3 regions of the Peribacillus sp. NPDC097225 genome follow, and region 2 is predicted to be linked to each of the others. Evidence: riboswitches for the same ligand, from Rfam matches in the RefSeq annotation. Region 2 holds a riboswitch; each other region holds the start of a gene.
The links. Region 2 has a riboswitch for cobalamin ahead of ACIQXH_RS14515 (helical backbone metal receptor). Riboswitches for the same ligand answer to the same signal wherever they lie in the genome.

Region 1: it holds a riboswitch for cobalamin, as region 2 does, so the genes downstream of both, ACIQXH_RS11200 (hypothetical protein) here and ACIQXH_RS14515 (helical backbone metal receptor) in region 2, are expected to answer to the same signal.
Region 3: it holds a riboswitch for cobalamin, as region 2 does, so the genes downstream of both, ACIQXH_RS10885 (ribonucleoside-diphosphate reductase subunit alpha) here and ACIQXH_RS14515 (helical backbone metal receptor) in region 2, are expected to answer to the same signal.

Annotation. Positions count from the first base shown of each region.
Region 1 covers NZ_JBIWDJ010000003.1:221,318-229,149, reverse strand. The annotation lists gene ACIQXH_RS11220 (YheC/YheD family endospore coat-associated protein) at 1-848, shown strand, start outside; gene ACIQXH_RS11215 (YheC/YheD family endospore coat-associated protein) at 899-2,041, shown strand; gene ACIQXH_RS11210 (YheE family protein) at 2,102-2,305, shown strand; gene ACIQXH_RS11205 (hypothetical protein) at 2,364-2,555, shown strand; gene ACIQXH_RS11200 (hypothetical protein) at 2,585-2,809, opposite strand; cobalamin riboswitch at 3,038-3,239, opposite strand; gene ACIQXH_RS11195 (MBL fold metallo-hydrolase) at 3,331-4,152, opposite strand; SAM riboswitch class I at 4,479-4,588, shown strand; gene ACIQXH_RS11190 (methionine ABC transporter ATP-binding protein) at 4,658-5,674, shown strand; gene ACIQXH_RS11185 (methionine ABC transporter permease) at 5,661-6,329, shown strand; gene ACIQXH_RS11180 (MetQ/NlpA family ABC transporter substrate-binding protein) at 6,380-7,201, shown strand; gene ACIQXH_RS11175 (PucR family transcriptional regulator) at 7,336-7,832, shown strand, end outside.
Region 2 covers NZ_JBIWDJ010000004.1:363,068-370,899, forward strand. The annotation lists gene ACIQXH_RS14490 (bifunctional adenosylcobinamide kinase/adenosylcobinamide-phosphate guanylyltransferase) at 1-525, opposite strand, end outside; gene cobD (threonine-phosphate decarboxylase CobD) at 498-1,571, opposite strand; gene cbiB (adenosylcobinamide-phosphate synthase CbiB) at 1,546-2,511, opposite strand; gene ACIQXH_RS14505 (heme ABC transporter ATP-binding protein) at 2,508-3,980, opposite strand; gene ACIQXH_RS14510 (FecCD family ABC transporter permease) at 3,987-5,042, opposite strand; gene ACIQXH_RS14515 (helical backbone metal receptor) at 5,005-5,970, opposite strand; cobalamin riboswitch at 6,137-6,314, opposite strand; gene ACIQXH_RS14520 (ABC transporter ATP-binding protein) at 6,436-7,284, opposite strand; gene ACIQXH_RS14525 (FecCD family ABC transporter permease) at 7,281-7,832, opposite strand, start outside.
Region 3 covers NZ_JBIWDJ010000003.1:160,292-168,123, reverse strand. The annotation lists gene ACIQXH_RS10905 (MFS transporter) at 1-130, shown strand, start outside; gene ACIQXH_RS10900 (SulP family inorganic anion transporter) at 1,264-2,712, shown strand; gene ACIQXH_RS10895 (hypothetical protein) at 2,794-2,940, shown strand; gene ACIQXH_RS10890 (manganese-dependent inorganic pyrophosphatase) at 2,989-3,918, opposite strand; cobalamin riboswitch at 4,206-4,387, shown strand; gene ACIQXH_RS10885 (ribonucleoside-diphosphate reductase subunit alpha) at 4,525-6,819, shown strand; gene ACIQXH_RS10880 (ribonucleotide-diphosphate reductase subunit beta) at 6,862-7,832, shown strand, end outside.

The DNA of each region.
Region 1 (7,832 bases), on a different contig from region 2:
CAAAGGAAGTGAAGCAAAAGTTCCAAAAGGAATATAAGATTCCTTGGTACAATCCTGGTTTCTTCAATAAATGGGATGTTTACGAACGGTTGAATGCGGATGATCGGGCTTTGCCATTTTTACCGGAGACCTACCCTTTTCAATCTCTATCCGTCGTCGAGACGCTTCTGTCGCATTATCGCCAAGTCTATATCAAACCCATTCATGGTAGCCTTGGCCTCGGCATTCATCAAATTCTGTATGATAAGCATGAAAATGTCTACTATTGCCGGTATAAAAATGAGGAACAGGAAAACAAATTACAAAAGTTCTCCACACTCGAATCCATCCTCAAACATGTATTTCATAATCGACCGCTTGAGAACCTGATCGTTCAACAAGGCATCCCGTTAATCCGCTCTTCAAAGCGGCCAGTGGATTTCAGGGTCCATACGAACAAGGACAGCAATGGGGTTTGGCAAGTGACGGCCATCGCCGCAAAAGTTTCCGGGGCTGGCAGTGTGACGACCCATATTAAAAGCGGCGGGGTCATCAAGACGGTTGCCGAACTATACGGAGATGACGAAGAAGCTAAACGGATCGAGGAAAAGCTATCAGAAGCCGCTCTTATATTAAGTGAAAGCATCGAGGAGCACCTAGATGGCATCATAGGAGAAATCGGCTTCGATTTCGGATTGGATAAAAAAGGGCAAGTATGGATGTTCGAAGCTAATTCTAAACCAGGCCGTTCTATCTTTTCCCATCCAAAGTTAAAGGAATTTGAACTTTTAACCAGGAAGCTCAGCCTTGATTATGCCATTTATCTTACCGAACAGACGATTTCACAAACGATTGGTACACAGAAATGAACATTTTTTATGATGTTCCCTCTGAGAGATGGAGCCATAACGAGGAAGATATGCAGCTATATGCGGGAGCCGCGAATGAGGAAATCCCTTTTAAGCAGGACACCCAGGATCAGGCACTTTTTCCGATTACTTTATTTCCGGGAAACCGGGTGCTAGTCGTTGGTATCTTGACCTCTCTAGATCCAAAGAAGGAATCAGGTATAGGGGGGAATTTGACACTTTTTCAGAATTTATCTCAATATTTATCGAATCATGGGATATTGGCCTATGTATTCACGGTTGAATCCTTGCTTTCCAACTACATGAAAGGCTTCATCTTTTCTTCACAAACGAACACATGGAATGAGGTAAAATTACCACTGCCCGATATCGTTTATAATCGCATTCCCAAAAGGGGATTCGAAGCATCGGAAAGTTTTCAAGAACTCCTTTCCTTTTTTAAAGAACATCGCATCACTTTATTCAACCCTCATTTTTTGGATAAGTACTTGATGTACGAAGCATTGACGGAAGATGGATCTCTAGCCCGCCATCTTCCATCGACCATAGACCTATCCGACCCTACCCAACTAGCGGACTTCTTACATTTCCACAAACATATTTATTTGAAACCATGCAAAGGAAGCCAAGGTAAGGGCATCTACACCCTGCTAGAAAAACCTGATGGCACCCTCCAATTCAATAGCCTGAAACATCAGGAATTGTACCCTGATTTCTCCGCGTTTTGGGAAGCCAATAAGGCGTCGCTCAAAAAGAGGGGGTATCTGGCCCAACGAGCGGTCATTCCAAAGAAACTGAATGGACACCGATACGATTACCGTATTCTTGTTCATTATGAAAATGGGTTTTATAAAGTGACCGGCAAGGGCGTGAGGATGTCGCAAACCCAGGAAATCACAACCCATACGCCAAGGGGGGGAAAGCTTTTTCCCTATCAGCAGCTACAAACGAGGCCGTTAAACAGGAAGTTGGCGAACATTGCGCAAAGATGTGGAATCATCCTCTCCAGGAAGTTTGGCTTTCTTGGGGAATTCTCCATTGATATCGGGGAAGATACATCCGGTGCTCTATTCATTTATGAAGTCAATTCAAAACCCATGCAATTTGATGAAGAGGAAATTGAAGCGAGCCGCCTACTACATTTAAAAAACCTGTTCATTGAATTAACTTTTCCGAATCACATAAGAAAATAACCTCCATCCTGCTTTTTCCATTATAATGAAATGAGAAACAGCGATATGGAGGTTATACATATGATTACGCATTTTCAATGGAAGCCGTTGCACAAGAATTTACCTGGCTGGAAGATTTCCTTTTACTTCAATAAATTGGCCGTCCAAGCCCTCTATCATAAAGATGGGTCCATTGAGTGGTTAACCAATCCGCCTGTAGAGTCAGAGGAAGAAAAACTCAAGGGCATGATTCATGATTTAATGGTGTACCACGTGTACGACTAAATAGAATAAAGAATCCCTCTTTGGCTAACACTAATAAAAAGCCAAGGAGGGAGTTCATTTGGATAAAGAAAAGATTACATTTCTGAAGGATACCGAGTATGACGGTAAGGATTCTGTATATCTCGATATCGATCGTATCATCAATGAAGGACTTGCTGGCGGAAACGTCTATGAAGCCGCGGACACCTTGAACATTGAGGAAGCCCATGACTTTCATGATGAAACGGAACCGAACATCAATAAAGATTGAAAACAAGAGCTTCCCTTATGGGCGGCTCTTTACTTGATTTCTTGATAGCCGAATATTTCTAGATTCACTTGGCTAAAGGCTCTTTCAAGATTTGCTTCGTATTCTTTCCTATCTTCTACGTTTTTGCCATGAACCTGGATTTCCTCAATCAAGCTTGCTCGGCAATCATCTAAAGATATCATTTCTTCCACACAAAAGTTACGCATGATTTGCGCTTTTAAATAGTCCGTAAAATGCTCAACTGTACCAAACAATGATATGGCCCCCTATGATAGCTGTCCTGTCTAATTAACAGGATTCTTTTTGAATGTTGTCCAATATGGACTTGTAAAAAACAAAAAACAACTTCCCATTCAGAAGTTGTTAGAGTGCAAACGAAACATAACAAAAATGACCATGATTCCCCATTTTTCTACAAAAATAAGAAAGCATGTTCTTGCTAATTTTTCGCACTTAACACCCCCTATCCTCGTAGGTTTCTGGCGTTGTGCTAAAAACGGGCAGGTCTCCTGGCTCATGATCATCGCTTTTCGAACCTTCCCATCTTTTCTTGCAAAAAAGACAGTGGCATTCCTTCGAATCGCTCTCATTTACAGTTGCGGGACAGCGTCGGATTCTAACCGACTTCCCTTTTAAGCAGATAAGCTACATGTTCTTATCTGCACCCATTTCTAGACGAAATACTATTTTTCAGTTTAACTGTATCAAATTTTCACTAGGATTACAATGAGGCTCCCGCCTTGTTCTTCGACCCTATCCCCCATCCTCTTATTCATCATTTCTTCCTTTCCTCTGAATACAACCTACTCTCTTTCAGTATCGATGTAATGATATGCTCCGAATCCCATTCATGACCGGATATCTCGATAAGCGGATACCGATTAGGCAACACGTTTTGCTGAATTTCATGGACTTCCAATCCTTGATCATGCAAACGCAAAATTTCACCGCGCAGATTTTCCAAGTAGCTGAGCTTTCTTTCAAACATTTCCTTCCCGTTCGGGACATACCCGGCGTGGCAGCAAAAGACCTCTACAAAATCATACCGAAGCAGTTTCTTGATGGATTCCATGATGAACGGAATTGATTCCTCCCTTAAAACGAGCTTTGTTTTCGGCGTTACAAACAGGTCACCCGAAAACAGCATGCCATTACTATGATTCAGGTAAACCATATGGTCCCTCGAATGCCCTGGTGTAAAGATTGGCTCCCATGTTTGAGTGCGTGAATGGACGACCCCTCCCAATGGTTCTGCCTTGAAGGCATCCCTGTCTCCCCAAAAAACTCTGCGGTAATCGGGATATTCGGCATCCTTTGCACAAATATCGAGGGACATCGGATGAATATAGATGGGGACGTTCCTATGTTCCTGTATCCATGCGGCCCCACCCGTATGGTCTTCATGATAATGCGTCAGCGCCACCATATCATAATCAGCGGTTTCAAAGAATGGAGTAAGTTCCTTCAACAAGATTTTTGCCCCCGTATCAACTAACATGCCATCGGTTAAGAACACATTCACGCTCATGCCTGATTTGTTTCCTTCCGGTGTCCCTTTTACGCAAACCACATCGTTTATCGTTTTCATTTCCAGCATGACTTTCCACTCCAATCATTTTTTTGGAAAACCTCATCATCCTTTATTTTCTAATTCACTTACAATAAATGTATTATCTCTCCATACTTTTTACAAGTATAATATTTTTTCTAATGATGGGAGTGATCAAAGTCCATATTCTTACGCAGACAGGCCATGTAAGATCCGGGACGTTCCGTGTAACTTAGCAAATGGCCACTATAATCTGGGCAAGTAGATCGTTTGATTCATAATCTTGATAAAATTCAAAAAATAATTGACATTACTGTATTTAACAAATAATATAGATTATATTAAAAAAATAATAAAATACTAAAATAGTAATTAACTTATCAAGAGTGACTGAGGGACCAGGCCCTATGACGTCCGGCAACCGCCCCACATCGGGAATGGTGCCCCTTCCTGCAGAATGAAATACCATTCTGAAAGATAAGACGGGATATAATTTCGCTGCCTCTTTCTGAATGATAGAGGTAGCTTTTTTATGTATAAGGAGGATAGCATCATGATTGAAATTCGTTCAGTTCGAAAGGAATATATCTCGAAGAATACCCGAGTTATCGGAGTGGATAATGTATCTTTAACCATTCAAACGGGGGAGGTTTATGGGATTGTCGGGTATAGCGGCGCGGGAAAGAGTTCATTGATTCGCTGTCTGAATCTTCTTGAGCGTCCGACCAATGGTAGCATCATCATCGATGGCGTCGACTTAACAACCTTATCAAGCCAGGAGCTTCGCAAACAACGCCAGAAAATCGGCATGATATTTCAGCATTTTTCCCTAGTCAGTTCCAAAACGGTTTTTGACAATATCTCCTTCGCCTTGAAAGCCGCCCATCAACCAAAGGAGGTCATTACTAACCGCGTTCTGGAACTTTTGGATATCGTTGGCCTTCGGGATAAAAAAGATGTTTATCCGGCTCAACTCAGTGGCGGACAAAAACAGCGGGTAGGCATTGCACGGGCCTTAGCGAATGACCCTACCGTCCTATTATGTGATGAAGCGACATCAGCCCTTGATCCAACCACTACGAAGTCGATCTTACAGTTGTTGAAAAAGATCAATAAAGAACTGGGCATCACCATCGTGCTGATCACCCATGAAATGGAAGTGGTCAAGGAACTGTGCCATCGTGTCTCCGTCATGCAAGATGGACGAATTATTGAAGATGGCCCTGTTTATGAAATATTTTCACAACCCAAACAAGAACTGACTAAGCAGTTCATCAGTAGCGTATTGGATTTTGAACTTCCTCCCCACCTTATTAGGGAAAACAAAGGAACGATTATCAAAATACAATTTGAAGGGCAAACCGCTGGTGAATCGATTCTCTCGGATACTCTACAAAACTATTCTGTCAGAGGGAATATCCTGCACGGGAAAATTGAATATATCCAGGATGTCCCTCTAGGAATCTTGATCATCGAATTGATTGGTGAGCCTGAAGAAGTGCAAGTAGCCCTTGAATACATAATAAGCCGGACCCGATCCGTGGAGGTGTTAAATCATGTCACTGCTTGATTCCATCATCAATATTTTGCCTGACCTTAATAAAGCCTTTCTGGAAACGATTTATATGGTCGGAATTTCCCTTGCGGTTGCCCTCCTGATTGGACTGCCTCTAGGAGTGTTGCTGTTTACGACGACCAGGAATTTGTTCTTTGAACATATCACGTTGAATCGGTCCCTCGGTTTCGTGGTCAATCTAGTCCGCTCGATTCCGTTTATCATTCTTTTAGTCGCTTTGCTTCCTTTAACCGAATTCCTTACCGGGTCAACGATTGGACCGCTAGCGGCTTCCGTTTCCCTATCAGTCTCCGCCATACCTTTTTTCGCTAGGATCGTAGAATCTGCATTGAGAGAAATAGATAAGGGAGTGATCGAAGCCGCGATTGCCGTGGGCGCTTCCCCATGGATGATCATCAAGGATGTGCTTCTTCCTGAAGCAAGGCCTGGAATCATCCAAGGCGTGACATTAACGACGATATCACTCATCGGCTTCTCGGCTATGGCAGGAACAATCGGCGGAGGAGGAATCGGTGACCTCGCGATTCGTTTCGGCTATTACCGTTATGACAACACGATCATGATCACAACGGTGGTCGTTCTGATCTGTCTTGTCCAAATCATCCAAATGATAGGCGATAAGGCCTCTCACTATGTAAACAAACGATAAGATTCATGAATGTTAACGATGACACTACATTAAACAAGGAGGAATTTTTCGTGAAAAAAATCACTTCATTATTATCTATATGTGCATTAGCCCTTGGGTTGTCAGCTTGCGGAAATGACGATGCGACAACTAAAACGGAGGACAAAAAAGAATTAAAAATTGGGGCAACGACTGGCCCTTATGCCGACATGGTGATAGAGGCCATACAACCCGGACTTGAAGACCTTGGCTACAAAGTGGACATCGTCGAATTCAGTGATTATATCCAGCCGAATAAATCACTTGGTAATGGTTCGATCGATGCCAACCTCTTTCAGCATAAAGTGTATATGGATAATTTCGCAAAGGAACATGATTTAGAACTCTCTGACCTTATTATTGTTCCAACGGCACCGATGGGCATTTACTCCACGGAATACAAATCATTGGCCGATATTAAAGATGGTGCGACCATCGCCGTTCCCAATGACCCAGTCAACCTCTCCCGTGCACTTAAAGTTTTATTGGATGAGGGCCTGATTGAAGTGGATCCGGATGTTGACCCATTAAGAATATCTGAGAAAGATGTAACAAAGAATCCGAAGAACATTCAATTCGAACCACTGGAATCGGCACAATTACCTCGTGCAACGGACAGTGTTGACCTATCGGCCGTTCCTGGTAATTTTGCGATTGCCGCCAAAATGGACCTTCAAGATGCTCTTGCTTTAGAAAACATGCCAGATACGTATCGCAATGTCGTGGCTGTAAACACTAAGGATAAAGACGCCCAATTTGCAAAAGATATCAAATCAGTTGTAGAAAGTGCCGAATTTGAAAAGGTGATTGATGACAAGTTCCAAGGCTTCGGTAAACCCGATTGGATGAAATAAGGAAACAGCAAGTATGGGTCTGCTCCTGTCTGGGGCAGGCCTTTACTGATTAACAATACCTATGAACGCAGTCATTGTTTTCTTTTCCGCTTTGCCCTTTTTGGATATAATGGAATGGAAAGAAGGTGAACATGATGCTTAATAAGCTTAAACATACATTCCCAAACTCCCTTTCAGATAAAAAAGATGCACAGGACATCTCGGCATATTTCTGGTTGGAAGATCCATTCGGCCATACAATTGGCATTCCCCGCTCAGACATATCGGCGGAGGAAATCCGTTTGCTTACGCTACTCTTTGACACTCCATCACTCCAAAGTCCAAACACCTCCACTACCCAAACTACTTGGAATGATTTTTTATTTGGGCCGCGTGCCTCCCAGCCCCTAACGAACTGGGAGAATGTCCGGTTCACCTACTTTAACCTGGCCCATGGGGATTTTTCACACGATCATTTCGAGGAAGCGATTCTCTCATTCGTACCATCCGATTCCATCCTGGTCTGGGAGAATGGAACGGCGGGAACCTTAATTGAATCAGACATGGATGAACCCTTATCGACGCATGATTTTCTCGCCATCTCATCTACACTCGAGAGTGACTTTTACGTGAAGATCAGGGTCTATGCCGG
Region 2 (7,832 bases):
ATAGGCCTCATCTGCCCTTTCAACGATCGCTTGATGAAGCAATCCGAGCACTTTTCCGTATGTATGTAGAAATTCATCTTGAAAAATGGGCTCCTGTACCACTTCATTGCTTACGATAATCAGGCTTTGAGCTTCCTTCCTGATTTCACCGATGCCCTTGATTATTTTGGTGAATACTTTATGTAGAAAATCCTCTGTAAGGGGCACATTAGGCAGAAATAATTCATTATCGAGCAACGTCGTCAGGCAATCAAGCAAGACGATTGATTTTGCATCCAGGTCCTTCCCTATTCGGCTAACATCCGTCGGATATTCTGATGTCCTCCATGCAAGCGGACTTCTATGCCTGTCCTGACGGTGCCTATTAATCCGCTCTTCCATTTCGGCATCAGAACTCCGGCCACAAGCAAGATAATGTAGGTTGCCGCCCGATTGAATGGCAAGCTCCACCGCCTTTTTTTCTGCAAAGCTGCTTTTACCACTTCGAACGCCCCCCGTTATAAAATAGAGCCTAGAGTTTTCCACTGTTTTACCGCCTCCATCAATGCCTTATTATCCTGCTCACTTTTCACTGCAAACCGGAGCCACCTGCCATCCAAACCAGGAAAATTATAAGTATGGCGCGGCACGATGCCCCTTTTCAGTAAAAAGGGAAACAGGGAAAGAGACTCGTCCCTCACTAAGTAAAAATTCACCGTACTTTCAGAGACCTCGATATCCAGTTCCTTATAAAAGCGGAATAAATCCCTTTTTTGCCTTTGAATATATGCTCTTGTTTTACTCATATATGCTTCTTCTGCCAAACAGAGTTTGCCTACCTCCAGGGCGATATGGTTGACGCTCCAATGTGGTTTGAAGGTCTTGGCCCGTGTAATAATGGTCGGGTCAGCCAATAGGTAACCCAGCCTTAATCCAGGTATCGCGAAAATTTTCGTCATTGATCGTAAAATGAGCAAATGAGGAAACTCTTTAATAAGAGGTGCATAGGAAAAGGCATTATCCGTAAAATCATAAAAGGCCTCATCCAGCACCATCATGCATTGGGCTTTTTGGCATGCTTCGATTAGTTCCCGTACTGTCTCCTCCTTATAAGAAATGCCAGTCGGATTATTGGGCGTACATAAAAAGATGGCAGCATACTGAGGCAAAAGCGGACGTAATCGATCCAAGTCCAGTTCCCACCTGGGCGCTTCCAGTTGAAAAAAGTCGACCTCGCAACCTGCTGCCAAACAAGATTCGGCATATTCGGCAAAGGCTGGTTGAATGATTAACACTCGTTTATTCGCCAGTTCTTTCGCCACAAGCGTTATGATTTCCGCTCCCCCGTTTCCAACAAGTACAGAATCTTCATGAAGTGCTTCTTTTTTTGCTATCATATGTGTCAGCTCTACGGCATGTGGATCTGGGTAGTCGAGGATACCCTCAAAAAACCCCGACCATCTCTGTTTTATACTAGAGGGTGGACCCAATGGGTTGATATTGGCACTGAAGTCCACATACGATTGTGGCATTTCGATTCCCAGTGCTTTGTAAAGATAATGCGGATTAGAGCCATGAGTTGGTAATTGCAAATAAAAGTCCTCCTAACCAAAGCATCAACAGGAATAAAAAAGAAGTCCGATGCATGATGGTAATCGTTTTTTTTATATGAATCGCTTCTAGCGGAACAATTGGAAGGCCCATTCTAGCTCGATTGGACACCACACCTTTGTACATATTCCTTCCGCCCAGTTGAACGCCCAGGATGGCTGCAACACCCGCTTCGCACCACCCACTGTTCGGACTTGGGTGCTTATGGGCATCCTTGAATAATATAGCCCACCGCCCCTTCCAGCCGTTATGGACTGACTTTGATCCAATCAGCATCAAAAAACCGGTTAAACGGCTCGGAATCCAGTTCACTAGATCGTCAAGCTTGGCAGAAGCCCATCCGAAGTCAGCATATTTATCATTTTGGTATCCGACTATGGAGTCGCATGTATTGATTGCCCTATACATCATGGCAAGTGGCGCGCCTCCGATGGCAGCCCAAAACAGGGGAGCCGTAATACCGTCACTCGTGTTTTCCGCTACCGTTTCAACGGTACCCCGAACAATTTCCGGTTCATCTAGATCTGCCGTATCACGGCCCACAATATAAGAAAGCTTCCTCCTCGCCTTGGCCATATCCCGTGTATTCAATGGTCGATAAACATCCATTCCCGCCCGTCTTAAACTCTTTTGAGCGATCGTGGTGGAAATGAGTAGCGCTTCCCAGATGATACCGGCAGCAGGATGGATTCTATACGCTAAATAGACGGTGATGCCTGTGGCCGCCAACACGAGCAGCAAGATGAGCAGTAGCATGAACAGTCCATTCCGCTTCTTTCTTGTCCCTTCGTTGAGAGCTTCATCAAGTTTATTGATAAGCAATCCTATCCATTTAACCGGGTGTGGCCAATCAGGAGGGTCGCCAATGACCAAATCTAGGATAAATGCCAATGTGATTGCATAAAGATGGTGAAAAATCATAAGCTTTCAATCCGTTTCCTACTATTTTCAATCGCTTCCACCGTACAGTCATAAACGCCACGGCTAATTAACTTCCCGAGGGGCGTGATGGTACCCGCATAACGGAGGGTGGTTCCTCTTTGTGTTGCTGCAATCAAGATGCTATCCGTCGATGTTCCAGTCGCCCATGTGTTTGTCACCTGATCTAAGACATGTAGGTCATGAAGCGCTTTAACCTTCGCCTCGGTAGCTGTCACGATACAGTGAATGAACGCTTCTTCCGCCAAATGGCCATTCACGAAAACCCAGGTATTGATCGTACCCGGCGATGAAGTCCATGAATGCCTGTCTGCCAAAGAGGCATCGATGGCATTCCCTACCCCCGCTGTTACCATGATGAATATCGAAAAACCCTCATCTCTTAGAAGTCGATATGACACTGTATCCAAAAACACGGCCGTCATCATTCCGACGGTTTCCTGCGGTTCAAATCCGTATGTCTTCAAATAGTCAGCCATTTCAGCAATATGGTCATCACAATTGTAATCGTAGTGGACATGTCGATTAACAAAGTGCTGATGCCACCCCGTTCCCGAACCAGTTACGCCGGATGACATGGTTCTAAGCGGAATGGGTGAACTTAAATGAAGGAACTCCGGAGCCTGGTTCAGATAACTTTCATTGATCTCCAAAGGGTCCAGCTCTCCTGTATGCTTCTCGGGTACAATGAACATTTGCGGCTTAGGTAAGGCAGGATGAGGATGTTTTTCGATCTTTGTCCTATATACCTCCTGAATCCGCTCCTGCTGAAGCACTTCATTCGGCACGTCAATCACTTGGACTCGCCCTTTTTCAAGCAACATCAGGCGATCGCAATATAAGCCAGCCAAGTTCAAGTCGTGAAAAATTGAAATGACCGTCAATTGTTGTTCCTTAGCCATTTTCCTCATCAAATCAAGAAGTTCTTTTTGATAAGACAGATCCAGGTGGTTCGTCGGTTCGTCGAGAAAAAGGATTTCCGGTTCTTGTGCAAGAGCTTGTGCCAACAAAACACGTTGTCTTTCCCCACCTGACAAACGTTCAAAATGCATTTCCTGAAAGACTGCCACTCCCGTTTGCATCATCACGCGTTGAACGATTTCTTCGTCTTCAGACGTCCAACTATGAAACCACCCTGTTTGATGCGCATATCGCCCAAGGGCCACGGTATCTTTTACTGTATAGGAAAAAGCCAATGAGGAATGCTGCGGCAAAACGGCGATGACCTGTGCCAGTTGTTTGGACGAATATCCCTGTAGGTCTTTCCCCTTAATATCGATGGTTCCCGCCTGATACGGCAGGATACCGCTAAGCATCCCCAATAGCGTCGTTTTCCCACTTCCATTCGGACCAAGAATACCGAATAATTCTCCTTTTTTTACATCAAACGAGACGGAGTCCAAAACCGTTTTATTATCATATCCTCCTGTTAACCCTTTAACTTCAAGCATACACTTCTACCCTTCTCTCCGTCTCTTTAATAAAATAAATGCGAATGCCGGCGCACCGATAAGCGAAGTAATAACACCTATCGGCAATTCTGTCGGTGCGATGATCGTTCGTGCCACCAGATCAGCCAATATTAAAAATCCGCTTCCCACAATCATTGATAATGGCAACAGATGCGTATGGTCTGGCCCCCAAATCCTGCGGACCAAATGGGGGATGACCAGCCCTACAAAGCCAATCGTCCCTGATACGGCAACGGCAGCCCCTGTCAGTATCGAGCCGGCGATCAGAATCAGCATCTTCCTCCGCTGAACATTCACGCCTAGGTGCCTCGCACGGTCTTCCCCAAATGTCATGGCATTCAATTCGTGGGTATTCATCATCAAAACGAGAGAACCAAGGAGGAAAAATGGCAAAATGATCGTGACATGACTCCAACCACGCATCGAGACACTTCCCATCAGCCAGCTGATGATTTGCCTTAACTCCTCACCCGTCAATGCAATCATCAATGAGATGAAAGCACTTAAAAACGAGCTGAAAATGATACCGGTTAAAATAATCGTTTCTACCTTCATGGAACGATCCATTTTTCTTGCAAAGGTCAATACGCAAAAAATCGTCAACAATGAAAAAAGAATGCTTAATGTAGGCAGTGTATATAGGCCAAAAAACGGCAGTGACAAATTCAAAAACAACGTTAATACTGCACCAAGCGAAGCCCCTGAGGATATTCCCAGGGTATAGGGGTCAGCTAGGGGATTCCTGAGCAATCCCTGAAATGCTGCCCCTGCTATTGCAAGGGATGCCCCAACCAAACCTGCAAGCACGACCCTCGGCAGGCGGATATTCATCACGATATTCGTCAGTGTCCCATCCGGTTCCATGGCCAGGGGCAAATGAAGGACTTCCTTGCCAATGATTTGCAAAAGCACTGGTATCGGAACGGAAACCGATCCTAAGGAAATACCGATCAATATCGAAATAACCAAAAATGATAGGGCAAATACATAGGCCAATGCCCGTTTAGTTTTTAAATACGTTCGGATAGACTGATTTGGCAAGTTCCTCTACTCCCTCTATAAGCCTAGGACCGGAACGAGTGACAATATCTGAATGGACATCGAAAACCTCACCATTCTTAACTGCCTGAATGTCGGCCCATCCATTTCTTCCCGTTACCTCTTTGACTGGATCTCCTGTGTAGTAACCATAGGTTGTAATGATGACATCCGGGTTGGCCGCTATCATCGACTCTTCATCGAGTTTTACCCAGCCATCCAATTCACCTGCGACATTATCCGCTGAAATGATGTCCAGCATTTCATCCATGAAAGTATTTTTTCCCGTTGTATAGATTTCAGGTGACGGTGAAACCTCTACAAAAACACTTTTTCTATCCTCACTCTTGATTGCCTTAGCCTTTTCTTTGATCTTTTCCAGCTTGGTCTGCATCGTCTTGACGATTTCCTTTGCCTTATCCAGTTCCCCTATTGCCGTTCCAATCATCTCGATAGACGTATACACTTCTTTAAAGCTTTTAGCATCATTCACGATTATAACTGGAATACCCGCATCCTTAAGCTGTTGGATTCCTTCTTTGGAATTATGGGCACTCTCATGAGCAAGAACGATATCAGGCTGCAAGGCTAAAATCATCTCTGTATCTATTTCCATTCCACCTATCTTCTGAATATCTTTCGTTTCTTCCGGGTAATTGTCATTTTCAGACACTCCAATCACTTTCTCACCCGAACCTAGCGCAAAGACCGCTTCTGTATTACTTGGGATTAATGAAACAATTTTTTCTGGTTTCTGCTCGATGGTGACTTTGTTACCCACTGCATCTTGTAACGAAAGCGGGAAGCCCTGGTTAACAGCTTGTTTTGTCGACTGGTTTTCTCCTGTTCCATCCTGGGAGGCATCGCTACAGCCAACCAGTATACCGACCATCAATCCCATCACAAGCATGAAACTATATATCTTCCTCATCTTAAAACCTCCATCATTTTTGAGTTCATTTCTGGACCTTCACACATGTGTTGCGAATATCAAAAGACATACAAAAAAGCATCCCCCATCAAAACGGAGGATGCATGTATGGCAACGGAACAAAAAAGGGACATAGCTCTGCCACACACCTCCCCATCCGCGTGGTTACCGGTGTACAATTTTGGCAGGTCTCCTGGCTCATGGTCATTGCTAACGGCACCTTCCCATATTATTCATACAGTGGTATACATCCGTTAACTCCCATTTACAGTGGCGCGACCGCGTTGGCATTTCACCAACTTCCCTTTCAAGTCCTTACAGACACCAAATTGTTCATATGTATATAATTTCACTGCCTTTCATTATACACCATTTAGGAAATCGTATTATATGATATTTCAGATTACTTTAAATTAAGATTTGGAACGCAAAAAGGCAACCATCACATGGCTGCCTTCTATAGCTTTAGATGTCACTATTAAAACGGCATGTACTTTGATCACGTAAAAGACCTAGATCTTTCGGCACCATCGTTTCAATCAAAAAGTCATCCTCTTCCTCATAAATGATTTTCTTCATTTCGATTCCGAAGTACTCTTTCATCCGGGCTTCCGTCATCACTTCGCGGACTTCGCCATACACCACACGCTTTTCCTTGGCAGTCATTAAAACATGGTCAGCCAAGTAGAATGCGTGGTTCGGATAATGCGTGTTTATGATACAAGAAATGTTCTTCTCTTTCGATAACCGCTTAAGTGTCTGTAAAATCACGATTTGCTTTTGAATATCAAGATGCGATTCCGGCTCATCAAGAATCAATACATCCGGATTCGATACAAGCGTCCGGGCAATCAAGGCCAGCTGCAATTCCCCACCACTGACGGAATTACAGGACTTTTTGGCAAGGTGCGCAATGCCAACCATTTCAAGAGCAGCGATGGCAGCCTCCCGGTCCTTTGCAGAAGGCTGGGACAGCGTACTGATATAAGGCGCCCTTCCCATAATGACAAGCTCTTCCAAAGTAAATCCGAAAACCATTTTATGTGCCTGAGGAACATAACCGATTCGTTTCCAGATCGTTTTGCGTGATAGCGCAGTAAGCGGCTTTCCGTCGATGAGCGTTTGACCCTTTTTCCAATCAAGAAGGCCGGTGATACACTTCAGCATCGTGGTTTTACCGGCACCGTTCGGGCCAAGGATCGCCATGATCTCTCCGTCATTCAACGAAAAGTCAATGTCGGTCTGGTAAAGAAAAGGAGCTTTCTCTCTTTTTTTAGCATAGAAAAAATTCCCTCCCTGCACCTCGATTTTCATGACCACCCACCTCCTGTCTTTCTAAGTAGAATCGCAAAGAATGGTGCGCCGATAATGGCTGTCAATATCGATAGCGGAATTTCCGTAGCGGTTACAGAACGTGCCAGGTTATCGATCAGGAGTAAATAGGCGCCACCAATCGATAGGGATACCGGCAGGACAAGTTGATTGTTGTTCCCGACGAGCATTCTTGCCACATGAGGGATAATCAGTCCTACCCAGCCGATGATACCGGCTATCGCTACAGATGAAGCCGTAATTAACGTCGCACCAAGAATGACCGTCCACTTCAATCTAGTGACCGGGATACCTAGCGATTTTGCTTCATCCTCAGGTAAGGTCAGTAAATTGATTCTCCAGCGTAGTGAATATAAAATCAAGATGCCGACAAGGATGATTGGTCCACCCACATATAAATCCTTGTATGTGGCCGTTCCAAGGCTTCCCATTAACCAGTATGTGATGGCTGGCAGCTTTTCCTCAGGGTCGGCGACAAACTTAATTAACGAGATCAACGCTTGGAAAAGGGCGGAGGTGACAACCCCAGC
Region 3 (7,832 bases), on a different contig from region 2:
AGGGATGGTTGCAGGGTTTTATGGATTTTCAGCCGTTTTTATAACGACCAGCTTCCTGCTGCTGTTAGCAGGACTGGTCCTGTATTTGGCGTTGCATCGCAACCCGGAGTTGGCCCGGCATTCACATTGATTAGAAGACCTTTAGCAAAAAGAAGACACCCGTTAGATGATCCATCTAACGGGTGTCTCCTTTTTCATTCAAACTTACCCAACAAGATGGTTGGACCCTCTCTGTAACAGAACTTTTCTTTGCCCAATTTCTTAGAAATTTTTTTTTACATAGCTATAATAAAATAATATAATATACCTAGTAATATATACCTAACAAGGGGTGTCAACATGTATCCGACCTTCACATATTATGCAAAAGTTCACATCATCAAGGATCAGCGTTATTGTGAATGTGGAATTATTCATAACTACCGGGGAATATTCGAGAAAAAAGACCTGAAGAAGGTTAAGTTTAAATCGGTTTCCGATATCACCTGCAGATCTTGTCGGGAAAAGTTCTTAAACGAAAACCCTAAGACCTAGGAATATCTATTCGTTCCCTCGTTTTCCTCCTTCTGTTTTTTTAAACATTATCGTGTTTTTCTGGATAATTATAGATTTGATTCTTTTTTATGTTAAGATTATTTAAGGTGAAAATCCACAAACCAGACATATCAAGCTTTTGTCGCGGTGGGTAGATTTCCAAGATTTACTTTCTTCTTGGTTTTTTTTGCCTAAAATTAGTTTAAAAGAGGGTTAAAATGCTTTTTCCTACTATCAAAACGGATGAAAGACACATCGTAAAAGACAAACATACCTGTGTATGTGGTACGAGATACAATGTATTCGCTATGTTAACCAGAAGAGATCTTAGAAAGATCATCTTCAAGCATTATAAAGAAGTAACCTGTACAGCATGTAAATCTAGCATTATACATAAAGAAGAATAAGTAGGACATGCCCCCTCCTCTCTCTAATGCTTCAACATACTCATGCAATCAAGTCCACCCCTTTCATAGTATTATTTCATTCATCCCACAGTGTAAGGAACCGGAATTTACTTATGACTCGTAAGTTCAACAAAAAAAGACCATTACGGGTCTTTTTTTGTTGAAGGTGGCCCACTTGGATCTTTCTATTTGGCCTAATTGATATAAATAAGGAAATTTCCATTCAATTATGAATCCATAGATAGAATAATGAAGTCATGCTATAATCTAGTACGTTACAATAGCCAATCCATACTTATATAGAGAAAAAGGAAGTGTCGTTTTGAATATATCTACATTAAAACAGGAGTGGTTTTGCAACGTTCGCGGAGACGTACTTTCCGGAATCGTCGTTGCCCTGGCCTTAATTCCTGAGGCAATAGCTTTCTCCATCATTGCCGGGGTCGACCCGATGGTGGGATTGTATGCTTCCTTCTGCATCGCCATCGTCATCTCCTTTGTTGGTGGAAGACCAGGCATGATTTCAGCGGCGACCGGGGCGATGGCACTCGTGATGGTTGACCTTGTAAAGGATCATGGCTTGAACTATTTACTTGCCGCAACTATATTAACTGGGATCCTTCAAATTCTACTGGGCGTCTTTAAGATTGGGAAGCTCATGAAGTTTATACCGAAGCCGGTTATGACTGGCTTTGTGAATTCTTTGGCCATTATGATTTTCATGGCTCAGCTCACTCATTTCAAAGGGGAAACGTGGGTCATGTATGTCATGACAGCTGGTTCACTTGCCATCATCTACCTATTCCCACGGATAACCAAGGTCGTTCCTTCCCCGCTGGTCGCAATCATCTTCATGACCATCGTGGCCGTTGCAACAGGGGCTACTGTACGGACCGTAGGCGACATGGGGCAATTGAGCGAGGCTCTTCCCATGTTCTTGATTCCGGATATCCCTTTGTCATTCGAGACATTGGCCATCATTTTTCCTTATTCCATTGCCCTAGCGTTTGTCGGATTGCTTGAATCCTTACTAACGGCTCAAATCGTTGACGAAATGACCGATACGGATAGCAATAAAAACCGGGAGGCCAAAGGTCAGGGAATAGCGAACATCGTGGCCGGTTTCTTCGGCGGTATGGCCGGATGTGCAATGATTGGACAATCCGGTATCAACATCAAGTCCGGGGGACGAGGTCGACTGTCCACTTTCGTCGCCGGGGCCTTTTTGTTAATCTTGATCGTGTTATTGAATGATGTCCTCATTAAAATTCCGATGGCCGCCCTTGTTGCGGTCATGATCATGGTTTCCATCGGGACGTTTGATTGGTCCTCCTTGAAGAGGCTCCGTATCACGCCTAAAACCGAGGCGATAGTCATGATCGTAACGGTTATCGTTGTTCTTTATACGCATGATTTATCCAAAGGCGTATTCGCCGGGGTACTCTTGAGTATGATTTTCTTCTCGGCTAAAATTTCAAAAGTGTCTGTCGAGAAAACAGCGGACAACCAGGATCGGCAAATCACTTATCGAATAAAAGGCCAGGTGTTTTTTGCATCGGTCCAGGACTTCATTTCGAAGTTTGATACGAAGGAAAAAGCAGATTCCATCATCATTGATTTTTCCAATTCGAAAATATGGGATGCCTCGGCTGTAGGAGCCGTCGAGAAAGTCATCTTAAAATACAGAGTACAGGGGAAAACGGTTCAAGTGCTTGGCCTTGATCAGGAAAGTTCTCAGCTGCTAAAGAGCCTCGCCTCATATGAAAAGTAAAAGGATGCATGGCTCCCCTGCATAAATTCTTGCTGAACCGCCAAACTAGAGTGAATGATACTCTGGATTGGAGGGAAAATCATGTCATCCGAACAGGATTATACTGCAGCAGATTTATCACCTGACCTTCTCAATGAGTTAAAACTCTTTGAAGGAAAAATACGTGAGGAATCAAACAAAGAGCTTATCGTGATTGCGTATGAAAAAGAGAAAGAAGCGTTGAATTGAAAAAAGGACTCGAAGCCACTTTCAAAGTGGCTTCGAGTCCTTTTTTTATTACTTAGCGAAGATGTCGGTTAAAACTGGTACAATTTGTTTTTTACGTGACACGACGCCTTCCAATACAGCAATGTTCTTATTCAATGTTACGTTATACGCTTTCTCCACTGCATCCGCTGATGCTCCTAGAGCCAAGGCAACGGAATCATTCGTTAAGATATCCGTTACGACGAATAAGAATAAATCCAATTCTTTCGCGGCAATAACTGCATGAATCGCTGCTTCAATTTCTGATTGCTTTGCAAGCACTTCATTCGGGTCAACAGCATTCACTTGAGCAATCTCAACTTTTGCCGTTCCCATTGAAAATTCTTTTGCATCAAGTGTGATGAGCTGATCGATGGTTTTGTCACTCAGGTCAGCACCCGCTTTTAGCATCTCCAAGCCATATGTTTCAGCATTCACGCCAGCAATTTCCGCTAATTCCATAGCAGCTGCGACGTCTTGCTCCGTGCAAGTAGGCGATTTGAATAATAAAGAGTCGGAAATGATGGCTGAAAGCATAAGTCCTGCAATGGCTTTAGGCACTTCAATTCCGTTTTCTTTATAAATCTTATTTAAAATAGTAGCCGTGCAGCCAACTGGTTCTGCGCGGTAATATAAAGGATCACTTGTTTCGAAATTAGCGATACGATGATGGTCGATGACTTCCAATACGCGTACCTGGTCAATGTCTTCGGCACTCTGCTGACGTTCGTTGTGATCGACTAAAATCACGCCATCCGCTTCCCCAGCCACTTTTTCAACAAGGCGGGGTGCTTCGAATTTAAATTGGTCCAACGCATATTGTGTTTCACCATTCACTTCACCAAGACGAACAGGTTCAGCTTGGATGCCCAGCTGCTTTTTTAGGTCAGCATAAGCGATTGCTGAACAGATAGTGTCGGTATCCGGATTCTTATGTCCAAAAACTAATATTTTTTCCACGATTTTTTCTCCTTTTTCCTAAATGATTTGGCAGGGATTTTTCTTTTCATAACCAGAATCCCTAGTTTTGCTATGCAATTTATTTTAACACAAAAACCCTGACATTCCGCGATGGAATTTTGTATTCCTCCCTATATTCTTTCATCATCCTCTTCCTTTATCCGACCTTGTCAATAGATATGAATCAGTTTTCACAAATATATATGTTGAATTATCAGCATGGATGGCTTACGATAATATAAGCATACATACTAGATATTGACTTTTCCAACAACATAAATAACTATATATAGAATTATTAACCAAGGTGCCAGAGATGGCTGAAAAGGGAATCCGGTGTGAACCCGGAACTGTCCCCGCAACTGTAAATGTGACGAAATGAGAAAACCACTGTATAGCTCTCTATACGGGAAGGACTCAAAGTAGGATGATCATGAGTCAGGAGACCTGCCTGGTTTTTTCAAGTTTCTTATTCTTCGGGGATTGAGATGATGAAACGATAGTGTAACGGCTATTTTTTCATGGCTCTTTTATCCTATCGTTTGATCCGCTCAATTTATTGGGCGGTTTTTTTTTATTCGCGTACATTTAAGAGGAGGAACATTTATGACTCAAACATATAACCCTACCATAAAAAATGACACAGAAACAAATTCAATCCAGCTGGACATGTTATCCAAGGATTTCGAAGGCAGTCTTGATATGGAAAAGTTCAAAAAGCGTTTTACTAAATGGCTCGATCGCAAAGGTGATGCTTCAGAAGAACAAACATCGAAAAAGTTGATCCAGCTTGCACTTGAAAGTGTCGATATCGATGCCCCAGACTGGACATTCGTCGCCGCAAGGGAACTATTGAATACCATGTATCGTGATGCCCAAAAGAACCGGGGCTATGAAGGCCGGAACTATGGACCTTTCTATGAATTGATTCAAGAACTCTCTCAGCAGCATGAAGGGCAACGTTACCCTGTTTATAAAGCAGAGCTTCTCGACTCCTACACAAAAACGGAAATCGAAGAATTGGGTTCGGTCATCGATCCGGAAAAAGATAAACTATTTTCATATATCGGAATCTATCTTTTGAATGATCGCTACTTGGCCCGTCCAAAAAAAGACAAGGTCTATGAACTTCCCCAGGAGCGCTTCATGATCATTGCCATGGAAATCATGAGACTGGAAAAAACGGAACACCGCCTGCAGCTTGTCAAAGAGGCCTACTGGGCAATGTCGAACCTATATATGACGGTTGCGACCCCTACCCTTTCAAATGCCGGCAAAACCCACGGGCAATTGAGTTCATGCTTCATCGATGCAATCGAGGATTCCATCGACGGAATTTATCAATCAAACTATGATGCCGCAAAAGTTTCCAAGTTCGGTGGCGGCGTTGGTCTATATGTCGGAAAAATCCGTTCGCTCGGTTCTGATATCCGCGGTTTTTCCGGTAACAGTTCAGGCACGACTCCCTGGATTCGCCTCTTTAACCAAACGGCCGTCAGCGTCGATCAATTGGGACAACGTAAAGGCGCAATCGCCATCTATCTGGATGCGTGGCATAAGGACATCATGAGCTTCCTTGACTTGAAGACGCAAAACGGCGATGACCGCCTAAAGGCGCATGATATCTTCACTGGTGTCTGCATCCCCGATTTATTCATGGAAGCCGTGCGTGACCGGAAAGATTGGTATCTCTTCGACCCGCATACCGTGAAGCAAACCCTTGGGTTCTCCCTCGAGGATTTTTATGACGAGAAAAAAGGGGATGGCAGTTTCAGGGACCATTACGCCCTTGCTGTAGAGGCGGCGGAGAATGGCATACTTCCAGGCTATAGTTTCGAGAAAATCAAAGCGATGGACATTATGAAAGGCATCATGATTTCACAATTAGAAGAAGGCGTACCCTATATGTTCTACCGGGACGAAGTGAACAGAAAGAACCCGAACAAGCATAAAGGGATGATCTATTGTTCTAACCTTTGTACGGAAATCGCCCAGAACTTAAGCCCTTCAACGATCACCGACGAATATGAAACGGAAGATGGCGATGTCGTCGTAGTTCGCAAAAGCGGGGATTTCGTTGTCTGCAACCTTTCTTCCATCAACCTGCCACGCGCGATGAACAGCGATGTATTGGAGAGACTGATCCCGATTCAGATCCGCATGCTCGATAACGTCATTGACGTGAATACCTTACCGGTCAAGCAAGCTTCCATTTCGAATAAGCGCTACCGCTCAATCGGCTTAGGAACTTTCGGGTGGCATCATTTACTCGCGACGCAAAATATCTACTGGGAGTCCGATGAAGCCGTTCAGTACGCCGATACCTTATATGAGAAAATCGCTTATTTAACCATTAAAACATCCAATGAATTGGCCAAGGAAAAAGGAACCTACCCATACTTCGAAGGGTCCGATTGGCAAACGGGGGAGTATTTCGACCTTCGTGACTATAGAGATCCAAAATGGTTGGAATTAAAAGAAGAAGTGCAGCAGTATGGTACACGAAACGGCTATTTAATGGCAATCGCCCCCAATTCATCGACTGCCAAAATCGGTCATTCCACGGATGGCATCGACCCGTTATATGAAATCGAGTTTTATGAAGAAAAGAAAAACTTCAAATTTAAAGTGACAGCGCCTGGATTGACGCCCACTACGTATGAATACTATAAAAAAACGCGCTTCCATTTGGACCAAAAGGAAAGCATCAAGCAAAATGCAGCACGTCAACGTCATATCGACCAAGCCATCAGCTTCAACCTGTATGTACAAAACACGATCAAGGCTAAAGTGTTATTGGACATACACCTAACAGCATGGGAAAGCGGATTGAAATCGACTTATTATCTTCGTTCCACTTCATCCGAATACGACAATGCCTGTGAGAGCTGCTCCAGTTAACGAGTGGGAATGGAATTTACTTTATTGAAGGAGATTTTACAGATGACAAACCATATCAAGAAAATCAGGATGCTCGAACCAACCCATCCTACCAAGGCAACCGGCGTTTTCAAAGGAGAAGCATCAGGCTTTCTCCTTTGGAACGACATTCAGTATGAAAAATTCTATGATACCTATACACAGCTCATCAACAATTTTTGGAAGCCATCGAGCGTGAACATGATCCAGGATAAAAAGCAGTGGGGTGAATTGGATGAGGATATCCAGGATGCTTTCCTCGACATCCTCACGATGATTGCCGGGATGGACAGCCTGCAAACACCAACATTAGTGGAGATCCTTCGATACATCAAGGATCCGGCAGCAAAGGCGATCCTCGCCAACATGGCCCAGCAGGAATCCATTCATAATGAATCGTATTCTTACATCCTTGCTTCCTTGATTCCTGTCGGCAAGCAAAAACAGCTTTTTGACCGGATCAAAGAACACCCGGAAGTAATCAAGCGGAACCATCCGATCGTGGATGCCTACCAAACATTTGTGGACGACCCTAGCCCTCAGCACTTATTCGAGGCGCTCATCCATTCCACGAACCTTGAAGGGATCTATTTTTACCTGGCTTTCGCCTTCTACTACAATCTGGGCCGGCAAAATCTGATGACCGGTTCGGCAACGATGATTTCCTATATTCATCGCGATGAAATGGTCCACTTCGATTTCATTGGCATGCTTGTACAAATTTTAATGTATGAATATCCGGAACTGAATAATGAAGACAATACGAAGTTCATCTATACGACGATTGAAAAGGCCGTCGAGCTTGAAAAAGAATGGTCCGAATATATGCTTGAGGATATCCAAACAAAAGCAGATCTCGATTTGGACGAGTTCAACGAGTATATTGAATATATCGCCAACAAACGATTACGCATGCTTGGACTTGAAAACTTGTATCAAGAGTATAGCGAGAACCCGATGCCCTGGATCAAAACGTTCGACGATGAATCCATCGG